2 regions of the Streptomyces sp. NPDC051173 genome follow, and region 1 is predicted to be linked to the other one. Evidence: predicted binding sites of a transcription regulator. Region 1 holds the regulator's gene; the other holds the start of a gene.

The links. Region 1 encodes HrcA, which represses chaperone genes, less so after heat shock. Its sites were predicted from a motif close to TTNGCACTCNGNNNNNCNGAGTGCNAA; they were not measured.
Region 2: groES (co-chaperone GroES) is a predicted target of HrcA. The motif match lies at 3,210-3,236, and genes of this name have one in related genera.

What each region holds. Positions count from the first base shown of each region.
Region 1 is NZ_JBFBBD010000064.1:25,332-30,375, reverse strand. Features, by position in the region: gene AB0435_RS26600 (nitronate monooxygenase) at 1-1,126, opposite strand, end outside; gene dnaJ (molecular chaperone DnaJ) at 1,402-2,538, opposite strand; gene hrcA (heat-inducible transcriptional repressor HrcA) at 2,539-3,555, opposite strand; gene AB0435_RS26585 (MBL fold metallo-hydrolase) at 3,750-4,481, shown strand; gene AB0435_RS26580 (DUF3097 domain-containing protein) at 4,539-5,044, shown strand, end outside.
Region 2 is NZ_JBFBBD010000026.1:70,248-75,291, forward strand. Features, by position in the region: gene AB0435_RS16565 (MOSC domain-containing protein) at 1-82, shown strand, start outside; gene AB0435_RS16570 (SDR family oxidoreductase) at 154-927, shown strand; gene groL (chaperonin GroEL) at 995-2,617, opposite strand; gene groES (co-chaperone GroES) at 2,751-3,059, opposite strand; gene AB0435_RS16585 (polysaccharide deacetylase family protein) at 3,670-4,515, opposite strand; gene AB0435_RS16590 (class I SAM-dependent methyltransferase) at 4,603-5,044, shown strand, end outside.

The sequences.
Region 1 (5,044 bases):
CTCGCATCTCACTTCTCCCCGGTCCCGCCCCCGCGTCCCCGCCGTCCGCCAACGCGGCCCGCGCCGCGGCCAGTTCGGTGGCGAGCACCTCGACCAGCCGCGCGGCCGGAAGCCCACGGGCCAGCCGGTGGCCCTGTCCGGCCCACAGGTTCATGCCCTGCGGGTCGCCCGCCGCCGCGGCCGCCTTGCGCAGCCCGGCCGTCAGGTAGTGCACCTGCGGATAGGCGGCGGGCGCGTACGGGCCGTGCTCGCGGATGAAACGGTTCACCAGGCCCCGGGCCGGGCGGCCGGAGAAGGCGCGGGTGAGCTCGGTGCCGACGAACAGCGGGTCGGTCAGGGCCTGCTTGTGCACGGCGTGCGCGCCCGACTCGGGGCACACCAGGAACGCGGTGCCGAGCTGCGCGGCACTGGCGCCCGCGGCGAGCACGGCGGCTATCTGGTCGCCGCGCATCAGCCCGCCCGCGGCGATCATGGGGATGCGTACGGCCTCGCGGACCTCGGCCAGCAGCGCCAGCAGGCCGACGCCGGCGCCCGCGCCGTCCAGGTGCGGGTCGTCGCGGTGGGTGCCCTGGTGGCCGCCCGCCTCGACGCCCTGGACGCACACCGCGTCCGCGCCGGCCAGCTCGGCGGCCCGCGCCTCGGCGGCGGAAGTGACGGTGACGACGGTGACCGTACCGGCCTTGGCCAGCGCTTCCAGCGCGGCGGCGGACGGGCAGCCGAAGGTGAAGGAGACCAGCGGAACGGGGTCGTCGAGGAGGATCGCGAGCTTCGCCTCGTACGCGTCGTCGCTGCCCTGGCACCAGTCGCCGAGCGGCGTCTCGTACCACGTGACCTCGCCCGCGAGCTGCTCCGCGTACACCTCGACGGCGGCCGGGTCGGCGACGGGGGGCTGCGGCATGAACAGGTTCACGCCGAAGGGCGCGGACGTGCAGGCGCGGAGCTGCTTGATCTCCTCGTACATCGCGGCCGGGGTCTTGTAGCCCGCTGCCAGCGATCCGAGACCACCGGCCTCGCAGACGGCGGCGGCGAGCGGCGGGCCGGAGGCGCCGCCGGCCATGGGGGCTTGCACGATGGGGTGCTGGAGCAGTCCGGTGAGCAGGTCGTCACCCCTGGTGTCAGAAGCCATGGACACATCGTGTCACAAGGTGGTGAGGCGGCTTGCTGGGAGTTTTCCCCAGCCCCGCCCCTTCCCGAAACCGGGGGCGAGCCCCCGGACCCCTGACCGCGCTGACGCGCGGTGTCCTCAAACGCCGGACGGGCTGGATTCCTCCAGCCCGTCGGTGCGCACTCCACGTTCCTACCGCCCGTTGAACGCGTCCTTCAGCCGCGAGAACAGCCCCTGCTGCCCCGGCTTACCGTGCCCACCCGGGGGACAGACCCCCGGCACCCCCGGCCCGGCGCCTACCGCCCGTTGAACGCGTCCTTCAACCGCGAGAACAGCCCCTGCTGACCCGGCTTGAACTCGCCCATCGGGCGCTCCTCGCCGCGCAGCTTCGCCAGCTGGCGGAGGAGCTCCTCCTGCTGGGGGTCGAGCTTGCTGGGCGTGAGCACCTCGACGTGGACCACGAGGTCACCACGGCCGCCGCCCCGCAGGTGCGTGACACCGCGCTGGTGCAGCGGGATCGACTGGCCGGACTGCGTGCCCGGGCGGATGTCGATCTCCTCGACACCGTCCAGGGTCTCCAGCGGCACCTTCGTGCCGAGGGCCGCGGCCGTCATCGGGATGGTGACCGTGCAGTGCAGGTCGTCGCCGCGCCGCTGGAAGGTCGGGTGCGCGGTCTCGTGGATCTCCACGTAGAGATCGCCGGCGGGGCCGCCGCCGGGGCCGACCTCGCCCTCGCCCGCCAGCTGGATGCGGGTGCCGTTGTCGACACCGGCCGGGATCTTGACCGTGAGGGTGCGGCGCGACCGGACGCGGCCGTCGCCGGCGCACTCCGGGCACGGGGTCGGCACCACGGTGCCGAAGCCCTGGCACTGCGGGCAGGGCCGCGAGGTCATGACCTGGCCGAGGAAGGACCGGGTGACCTGCGAGACCTCACCGCGGCCGCGGCACATGTCACAGGTCTGCGCGGAGGTGCCGGGGGCCGCGCCCTCGCCGCTGCACGTGGTGCAGACGACGGCGGTGTCGACCTGGATCTCCTTGGTGGTGCCGAACGCGGCCTCGCTGAGGCTGACTTCGAGCCGGATCATGGCGTCCTGGCCACGGCGGGTGCGCGAGCGCGGACCGCGCTGCGACGCCTGGCCGAAGAAGGCGTCCATGATGTCGGAGAAGTTGCCGAAGCCCGCGCCGAAGCCGCCGGCGCCACCCCCGCCGCCGTTCGCGGAGAGCGGGTCGCCGCCGAGGTCGTAGACCTGCTTCTTCTGCGGGTCCGAGAGCACCTCGTAAGCGGCGTTGATCTCCTTGAACCGCTCCTGCGTCTTCGGGTCCGGGTTCACATCCGGGTGCAGCTCACGGGCGAGGCGGCGGAATGCCTTCTTGATCTCGTCCTGCGAGGCATCACGCCGTACGCCCAGGACCGCGTAGTAGTCCGTGGCCACTTACGACTCCGCCAGGATCTGTCCGACGTAACGTGCCACTGCGCGTACCGCTCCCATCGTTCCGGGGTAGTCCATGCGGGTCGGTCCGACCACGCCGAGTTTGGCGACTGCCTCGTCGCCCGAACCGTAGCCGACGGCGACGACGGATGTGGAGTTCAGGCCCTCGTGAGCATTCTCATGACCGATGCGCACCGTCATGCCCGAGTCCTTGGCCTCGCCGAGCAGCTTGAGCAGCACGACCTGCTCCTCCAATGCCTCCAGCACCGGCCGGATCATCAGCGGGAAGTCGTGCCCGAAGCGGGTGAGATTGGCGGTGCCGCCGATCATCAGCCGCTCCTCTGTCTCCTCGACCAGGGTCTCCAGCAGGGTCGCGAGGACCGTCGAAACGGTTCCTCGGTCCTCCTGCTCGAAGGACTCGGTGAGGTCCTGCACGAGCTGCGGCACATCCGCGAACCGGCGGCCCACGACCCGGCTGTTGAGCCGCGCGCGGAGGTCCGCCAGCGAGGTCTCGCCGATCGGTGCCGGGCAGTCGACCATCCGCTGCTCGACCCGGCCGGTGTCCGTGATCAGCACCAGCATCACCCGTGCGGGGGCCAGCGAGAGCAGCTCCACGTGTCGCACGGTCGAGCGGGTCAGCGAGGGATACTGCACCACCGCGACCTGCCGGGTCAGCTGCGCGAGCAGCCGTACCGTACGGCCCACGACGTCGTCGAGGTCGACGGCGCCGTCGAGGAAGTTGTGGATGGCGCGCCGCTCCGGCGTCGACAGGGGCTTGACGCCCGCGAGCTTGTCGACGAAGAGGCGGTAGCCCTTGTCGGTCGGGATGCGGCCGGCGCTCGTGTGCGGCTGGGCGATGAAGCCCTCGTCCTCCAGCGCGGCCATGTCGTTGCGCACGGTCGCCGGGGACACGCCGAGGCGGTGCCGCTCTGTGAGGGCCTTGGAGCCGACCGGCTCCTCGGTGCCCACATAGTCCTGGACGATGGCGCGCAACACTTCGAGCCTGCGTTCGCTCAGCACCGCGCACCTCCAGTCCAGCCGTCTTACGGGGTCCTTCCCTGGCACTCCATGGTCACGAGTGCCAGATCCCTTCAGCCAGTGTACGGCCGTACACCGCGGCGAGGGCAAGGGCGGTCCCGCCGTGCGCCCGCACACACCGCCGCCGCACGCCCGTCGAGCGGGCAACCGTACCGCGCTCCGGCTAGCGTCCGGGTATGGAGAGCCATGAGGGGACAGCCCGTTGGGAACGGCTCGCGCCAGGGGTCGCGCGCCGCAGAATGCCCGTGTGGGACGCCACGATCGGGGTGATCGCGGGCCCGGCGGCCGTCCTGCTCGTCGACACCGGGGCGACGGTACGCGAGGGCGCGGAGGTCCGGCGGGAGGTGCGGGAGCTCTTCGGCCGTGACGTGACACACATCGCTCTGACGCACCCCCACTTCGACCACGTCTTCGGCACGGCGGCGTTCTCGGGGGTGCAGGTGTACGGGGCGGTGGGGCTCGCCGACCTCCTCCTCCGCGAGCGCGAGGAGCTGGCGCGGGACGCCGTACGGCACGGCGTCGGCCCGACGGCCGCGGCGGAGGCCGCGGACCTGCTCGTACGGCCCCGCCACCCGGTCTCCGGCGAGCTCACGCTCGACCTCGGCGACGGGCGGCAGGCGCTGCTGGCCAATGTGGGTCCCGGTCACACGGCGCACGACCTGGCGGTGCTGGTGGCGGGCTCGGGCGGGGCGCCGGAGGTCGTCTTCTGCGGTGACCTGGTCGAGGAGTCGGGCGACCCGCAGGCGGGCCCGGACGCGCTCCCCGGGCAGTGGCCGGCGGCGCTGGACCGACTGCTGGCGCTGGGTGGTGAGGACGCGGTGTACGTCCCCGGGCACGGCGCGGTGGTGGACGCGGCGTTCGTGCGGGAGCAACGGGACGCGTTGGCGGCGCGGTTCGGCGTGTCGTGAGGTGTGGGACGTATGACGTGTGTCGCGACTTCTCGATCTTGATCCACAATGCTGCGCATGCGCAGCAGAAACTACGGCCCTGATCTCACCCCTCCGTGGAAGCGTCAGCAGCCCGCACCCGAGGTGGCCGCCGAGCCGGATCTCGTGGTCGAGGAGGTCACCACCGGGTTCTGCGGGGCGGTGATCCGCTGCGAGAAGACGGCGCAGGGGCTCACGGTCACCCTGGAGGACCGGTTCGGCAAGCACCGCGTCTTCCCGATGGAGCCGCGTGGGTTCCTGCTGGAGGGGCGCGTGGTGACGCTCGTACGCCCGGCGGCCGCGAACGCGCCGCAGGGCCCGGCCCGTACGGCCTCCGGCTCGATCGCCGTCCCGGGGGCGCGGGCGCGGGTGGCCCGCGCCGGGCGCATCTACGTCGAGGGCCGCCACGACGCGGAGCTCGTGGAGCGGGTGTGGGGCGACGACCTGCGGATCGAGGGCGTGGTGGTGGAGTACCTGGAGGGCATCGACGACCTCCCGGCCATCGTGCGGTCCTTCGCACCGGGGCCGGACGCCCGGCTGGGGGT
Region 2 (5,044 bases), on a different contig from region 1:
GCTGCCGGATGTCCTGGCAGCTGGCGACGCACTGCACCCCGAGGCCCGCGAGAAGGCACTCGCGTACCGAGCGGCCCTGTGACCGTGTCCTTCGGGCCGTCAAAAGAGTGCAGTGGACCGGCACGGAGCGCCCTCGGGCTCTAACGTGCCTGTATGACGACTGTATTGATCACAGGAGCGACCGCCGGGATCGGCGCCGCCTTCGCGCGCAAGCTCGCGGCCGACGGCCACGACCTGGTCCTCGTCGCCCGTAATGAGGAGCGCCTCCACGAGCAGGCGACCGACCTCCACGACCGGCACGGCGTGGAGGTCGAGGTGCTCGCGGCCGACCTCGCCGAGGACAAGGGCATCGAGTCCGTCGAGGCCCGGCTCCGCGACGGCGCGCGCCCGGTGCATCTGCTGGTCAACAACGCCGGTTTCGGCAACAAGGGCGCGTACCTCGAAGTGCCGATGGCCGACGAGCTGCGGATGCTCAAGGTGCACTGCGAGGCGGTGCTGCGGCTGACCTCGGCGGCGGCCGAGGGGATGCGGGAGCGCCGCAGGGGCGCGGTCGTCAACGTGGCGTCGGTGGCCGCCTTCACCCCGCGCGGCACGTACGGCGCGAGCAAGTCGTGGGTGGTGCAGTTCACCCAGGGCGTGGCCCGGGACCTGGCCGGCTCGGGCGTGCGGCTGATGGCCCTGTGCCCCGGCTTCGTGCGTACGGAGTTCCACCAGCGGGCCGGGATGGGCACGGACAACGTCCCCGGCTGGCTGTGGCTCGACGCGGACAAGGTGGTCGCGGCGGCGCTGCGGGACCTCGCGCAGGGCAAGACCCTCTCCGTGCCGGACCCGCGCTACAAGGCGCTCACGGGTCTGATGCGGCTGGCGCCGCGCGGTGCCATGACCCGGGCGTCGTCCGTGACGGGCCGTAAGTACGGACCGAAGTAGCCCGGAACGGCCGCGGCCCGGCACCCCCGAAGGGGCGCCGGGCCGCGGCCGTGCGGTGCGCGTGGCGTCAGTGCGCGTGCCCGTGGCCGTGACCGGCCTCGGGCTCCTCGTCGGCCGGCTTCTCGACGACCAGGGTCTCGGTCGTGAGCAGCAGCGACGCGATGGACGCGGCGTTCTCCAGCGCGGAGCGGGTGACCTTGACCGGGTCGATGACGCCGGCCTTCACCAGGTCGCCGTACTCGCCGGTCGCGGCGTTGAAGCCCTGGCCCTTGTCGAGCTCGGCGACCTTGGAGGTGATGACGTAGCCCTCCAGGCCGGCGTTCTCGGCGATCCAGCGCAGCGGCTCGACGGCGGCGCGGCGGACCACGGCGACACCGGTGGCCTCGTCGCCGACCTTGCCGAGGTTGCCCTCGAGGACCTTGACGGCGTGGACCAGCGCGGAGCCACCACCGGAGACGATGCCCTCCTCGACCGCGGCGCGGGTCGCGGAGATGGCGTCCTCCAGACGGTGCTTCTTCTCCTTGAGCTCGACCTCGGTGGCCGCGCCCACGCGGATGACGCAGACGCCACCGGCGAGCTTGGCGAGGCGCTCCTGGAGCTTCTCGCGGTCCCAGTCGGAGTCCGTGGACTCGATCTCGGCCTTGATCTGGTTGACGCGGCCGAGGACGTCCTCGGAGCTGCCGCCACCGTCGACGACGGTGGTGTCGTCCTTGGTGACGGTCACGCGGCGGGCGGTGCCCAGCACCTCCAGGCCGGCCTGGTCGAGCTTGAGGCCGACCTCCTCGGCGATGACGGTGGCACCGGTGAGGGTGGCCATGTCGCCGAGCATCGCCTTGCGGCGGTCACCGAAGCCGGGCGCCTTGACGGCGACGGCGTTGAAGGTGCCACGGATCTTGTTGACGACGAGGGTGGAGAGCGCCTCGCCCTCGACGTCCTCGGCGATGATCAGCAGCGGCTTGCTGGCGCCGGCCTGGATGACCTTCTCCAGCAGCGGCAGCAGGTCCTGGATCGAGGAGATCTTGCCCTGGTGGATCAGGATGTACGGGTCGTCGAGGACGGCCTCCATACGCTCCTGGTCGCTGACCATGTAGGGCGAGAGGTAGCCCTTGTCGAAGGCCATGCCCTCGGTGAAGTCCAGCTCCAGGCCGAAGGTGTTGGACTCCTCGACGGTGATGACACCGTCCTTGCCGACCTTGTCCATCGCCTCGGCGATGAGCTCGCCGACCTGCTTGTCCTGCGCGGAGAGCGCGGCCACGGCGGCGATGTCGGACTTGTCGTCGATCGGACGGGCGGTCGCGAGCAGCTCGTCGGAGACGGCCTTGACCGCGGCGTCGATGCCCTTCTTCAGGGAGGCCGGGGAAGCACCGGCGGCGACGTTGCGCAGACCCTCGCGGACCAGCGCCTGGGCCAGGACGGTCGCGGTGGTGGTGCCGTCACCCGCGATGTCGTTGGTCTTGGTCGCCACCTCCTTGACGAGCTGGGCGCCCAGGTTCTCGTAGGGGTCGTCGAGCTCGACCTCACGCGCGATGGTGACACCGTCGTTGGTGATGGTCGGCGCACCGAACTTCTTGTCGATGACGACGTTGCGGCCCTTGGGGCCGATCGTCACCTTGACCGTGTCGGCCAGCTTGTTGACGCCGCGCTCGAGGGCGCGACGGGCGTCCTCGTCGAACTTCAGGATCTTCGCCATGGTTGCTTCAAGTCCTCTCGTTGCGATCCTCGGCCGCGCAGCGGCGGCCGCTATCGCTCAAACGAACTGCGCCCCGGGCGCCCGGCCGGTGAGGAGCGGGAGCACGGGGCGCAGATCAAAAACTTCGGGTGAATTACTTCTCGACGATCGCGAGGACGTCGCGAGCCGAGAGGACGAGGTACTCCTCGCCGTTGTACTTCACCTCGGTGCCGCCGTACTTGCTGTAGAGCACGACGTCGCCGACGGTCACGTCGAGCGGAAGACGGTTGCCCTCCTCGAAGCGGCCCGGGCCCACGGCGAGGACGACGCCCTCCTGGGGCTTCTCCTTCGCGGTGTCCGGGATGACCAGGCCAGAGGCCGTGGTCTGCTCGGCGTCGAGCGGCTGGACCACAATGCGGTCCTCGAGCGGCTTGATGGCAACCTTGGAGCTGGCGGTCGTCACGATCCGACCTCCCCCTTCGGAGATCTCACGGGGTTAACTGTCTGAGGTGGCGACCAGGTCGGATCCGTCGTCGCGGGTGCCGGATCTGCCCGTCGCTGCGTTTGGCACTCCCGGGTGGAGAGTGCCAACGGAAGCGAGACTATGACGCGGTTAGCACTCGGTCAAGCGGAGTGCCAATTCGCCGTGCGGCGCGCGCCGTGACGGGGGTGGATCTTCCCGTGTACGTCCGCGGGTAATCGTCGTCCGCACCACCGCTGCGCGGCGGGCGTCCTCAAGCGCCGGACGGGCTGAGAGAAAGTGGGCGCCCCCCTGTCCCCTCCGCCTGCCCGATCGGGGCGACGGTGTCGCGCCCCGTCAGGGGCGCGGGGAACTGCGCGACCGGCCACAGACAACCCGCAGCCGCGAACCGGGCTCCCGCCCCACCCCGGCGGGCGCTACCCGGACGGGCCCGCGGCTCGGGGTCTGGGGCGCGTGCCCCAGTTTCGGGAAGGGGCGGGGTAGGGGAACAAAGCGCCGCAGGCGCCGACGGACCCGCAGCCGGGGGTCTGGGGCGCGTGCCCCAGTTCGGGGAGGGGCGGGGCTGGAGAACAAGCCCGCCGCAGGCGCCCCCTCAGACGTAGTCGTCCAAGCGAGCCACCGTATAGCCCTGTTTCTGAACGCTGCGCAGCATGTTCGTCACCATCTTCGTCATCGACGTGCCCTTGAGCTCCTGCGGCCCACGGAAGTGCGCGAGCACAATGTCGCCGGGCCGCAGCTTGTCGCCCTCGGCGTACCGCATGTCGTTGATCTGCATCGTCGCCTCCCACAGCACGACCGCCTTCACCCCGCAGCTCCCGGCCGCCGTGAGTGTCGCGTCGTTGTAATTGCCGTACGGCGGGCGGAACAGCGGCGGCTTGGCCCCGAACCGCTTCTCCAGCCGGTCCTGCTGCCCGCATATCTCGTGGCGCTGGGCGTCGGGCGAGAGGGTGCGCAGGTTGGGGTGCGAGATGGTGTGGTTCTGGATGGTGTTGCCACCGTCCTTGAGCTGCTCGAAGTAGCCGTAGCCACGGCCCGCGCGGGCGATGTCGTCCGTCAGGAACATCGTGTAGGGCAGCTTGAGGTCCTTCGTCATCTTCACGAACTCGGGGTCCTTCTCCGCCCCGTCGTCGAAGGTCAGGAAGACGACCTTGTCCTTGGTGTCCACCCGCCGCACGATCTTGGGCTCCTCCCCCGGCTTCATGCCGTCCGTCACCTTCACCGCAGGCGCGGCGGGCGGCGCGGCGAGGGGCGCGTCGAGCCCCCAGCGGCGGTACGCGCCGGTGTCGGCGGAGGGCGAGGCCGAGGGCGCTTCCGTACGGCCGGTGGCCGACGGCGCGGTCTTCTCCGGCCCGGAGGACGATCCGGAGCACCCGGAGACGAGTCCGGCGAGCAGCAGGGCGATGGCGGCGGCCCGGGGGCCGGATATGGAAGGACTCACCCCTCCAATTCTTGTTCACTCGTTCGGGTGAGGCGACCGGGGCCCGCGCTTTTACGGGCGGCCCCGCCCGTCGGCGAGAATGACCATGTGTCCGCACCGAACCCCCCGACCGAAGCCTTCGCCTCCCTCCTCACCGAGGAAGGCCGCCTGCTCCTCGCCGAGCTGCGCGACCACGACCCGTCGCGGGAGCTGGCGACGGCCACCCGGCTGCGCCGTGAGCACCCCGCCGAGCTGGTCTCCGCCGCGATCGGGCAGGCGCGGCTGCGGCAGCGGGCGGTGGCGAAGTTCGGGGCGGAGGACGCGTACCGCATGTTCTTCACCCCCAACGGCGTCGAGCAGTCGACGCGGAAGACCGTCGCCGAATACCGCGCCGCCCGCCTCGCCGCGCTCGGCGTCCGCTCGGTGGCCGACCTCTGCTGCGGCATCGGCGGCGACGCGCTCGCGCTGGCCCGCGCGGGCGTACGGGTCCTCGCCGTCGACCGCGACCCGCTGACCTGCGCGGTCGCGGTCGCGAACGCGGAGGCGCTCG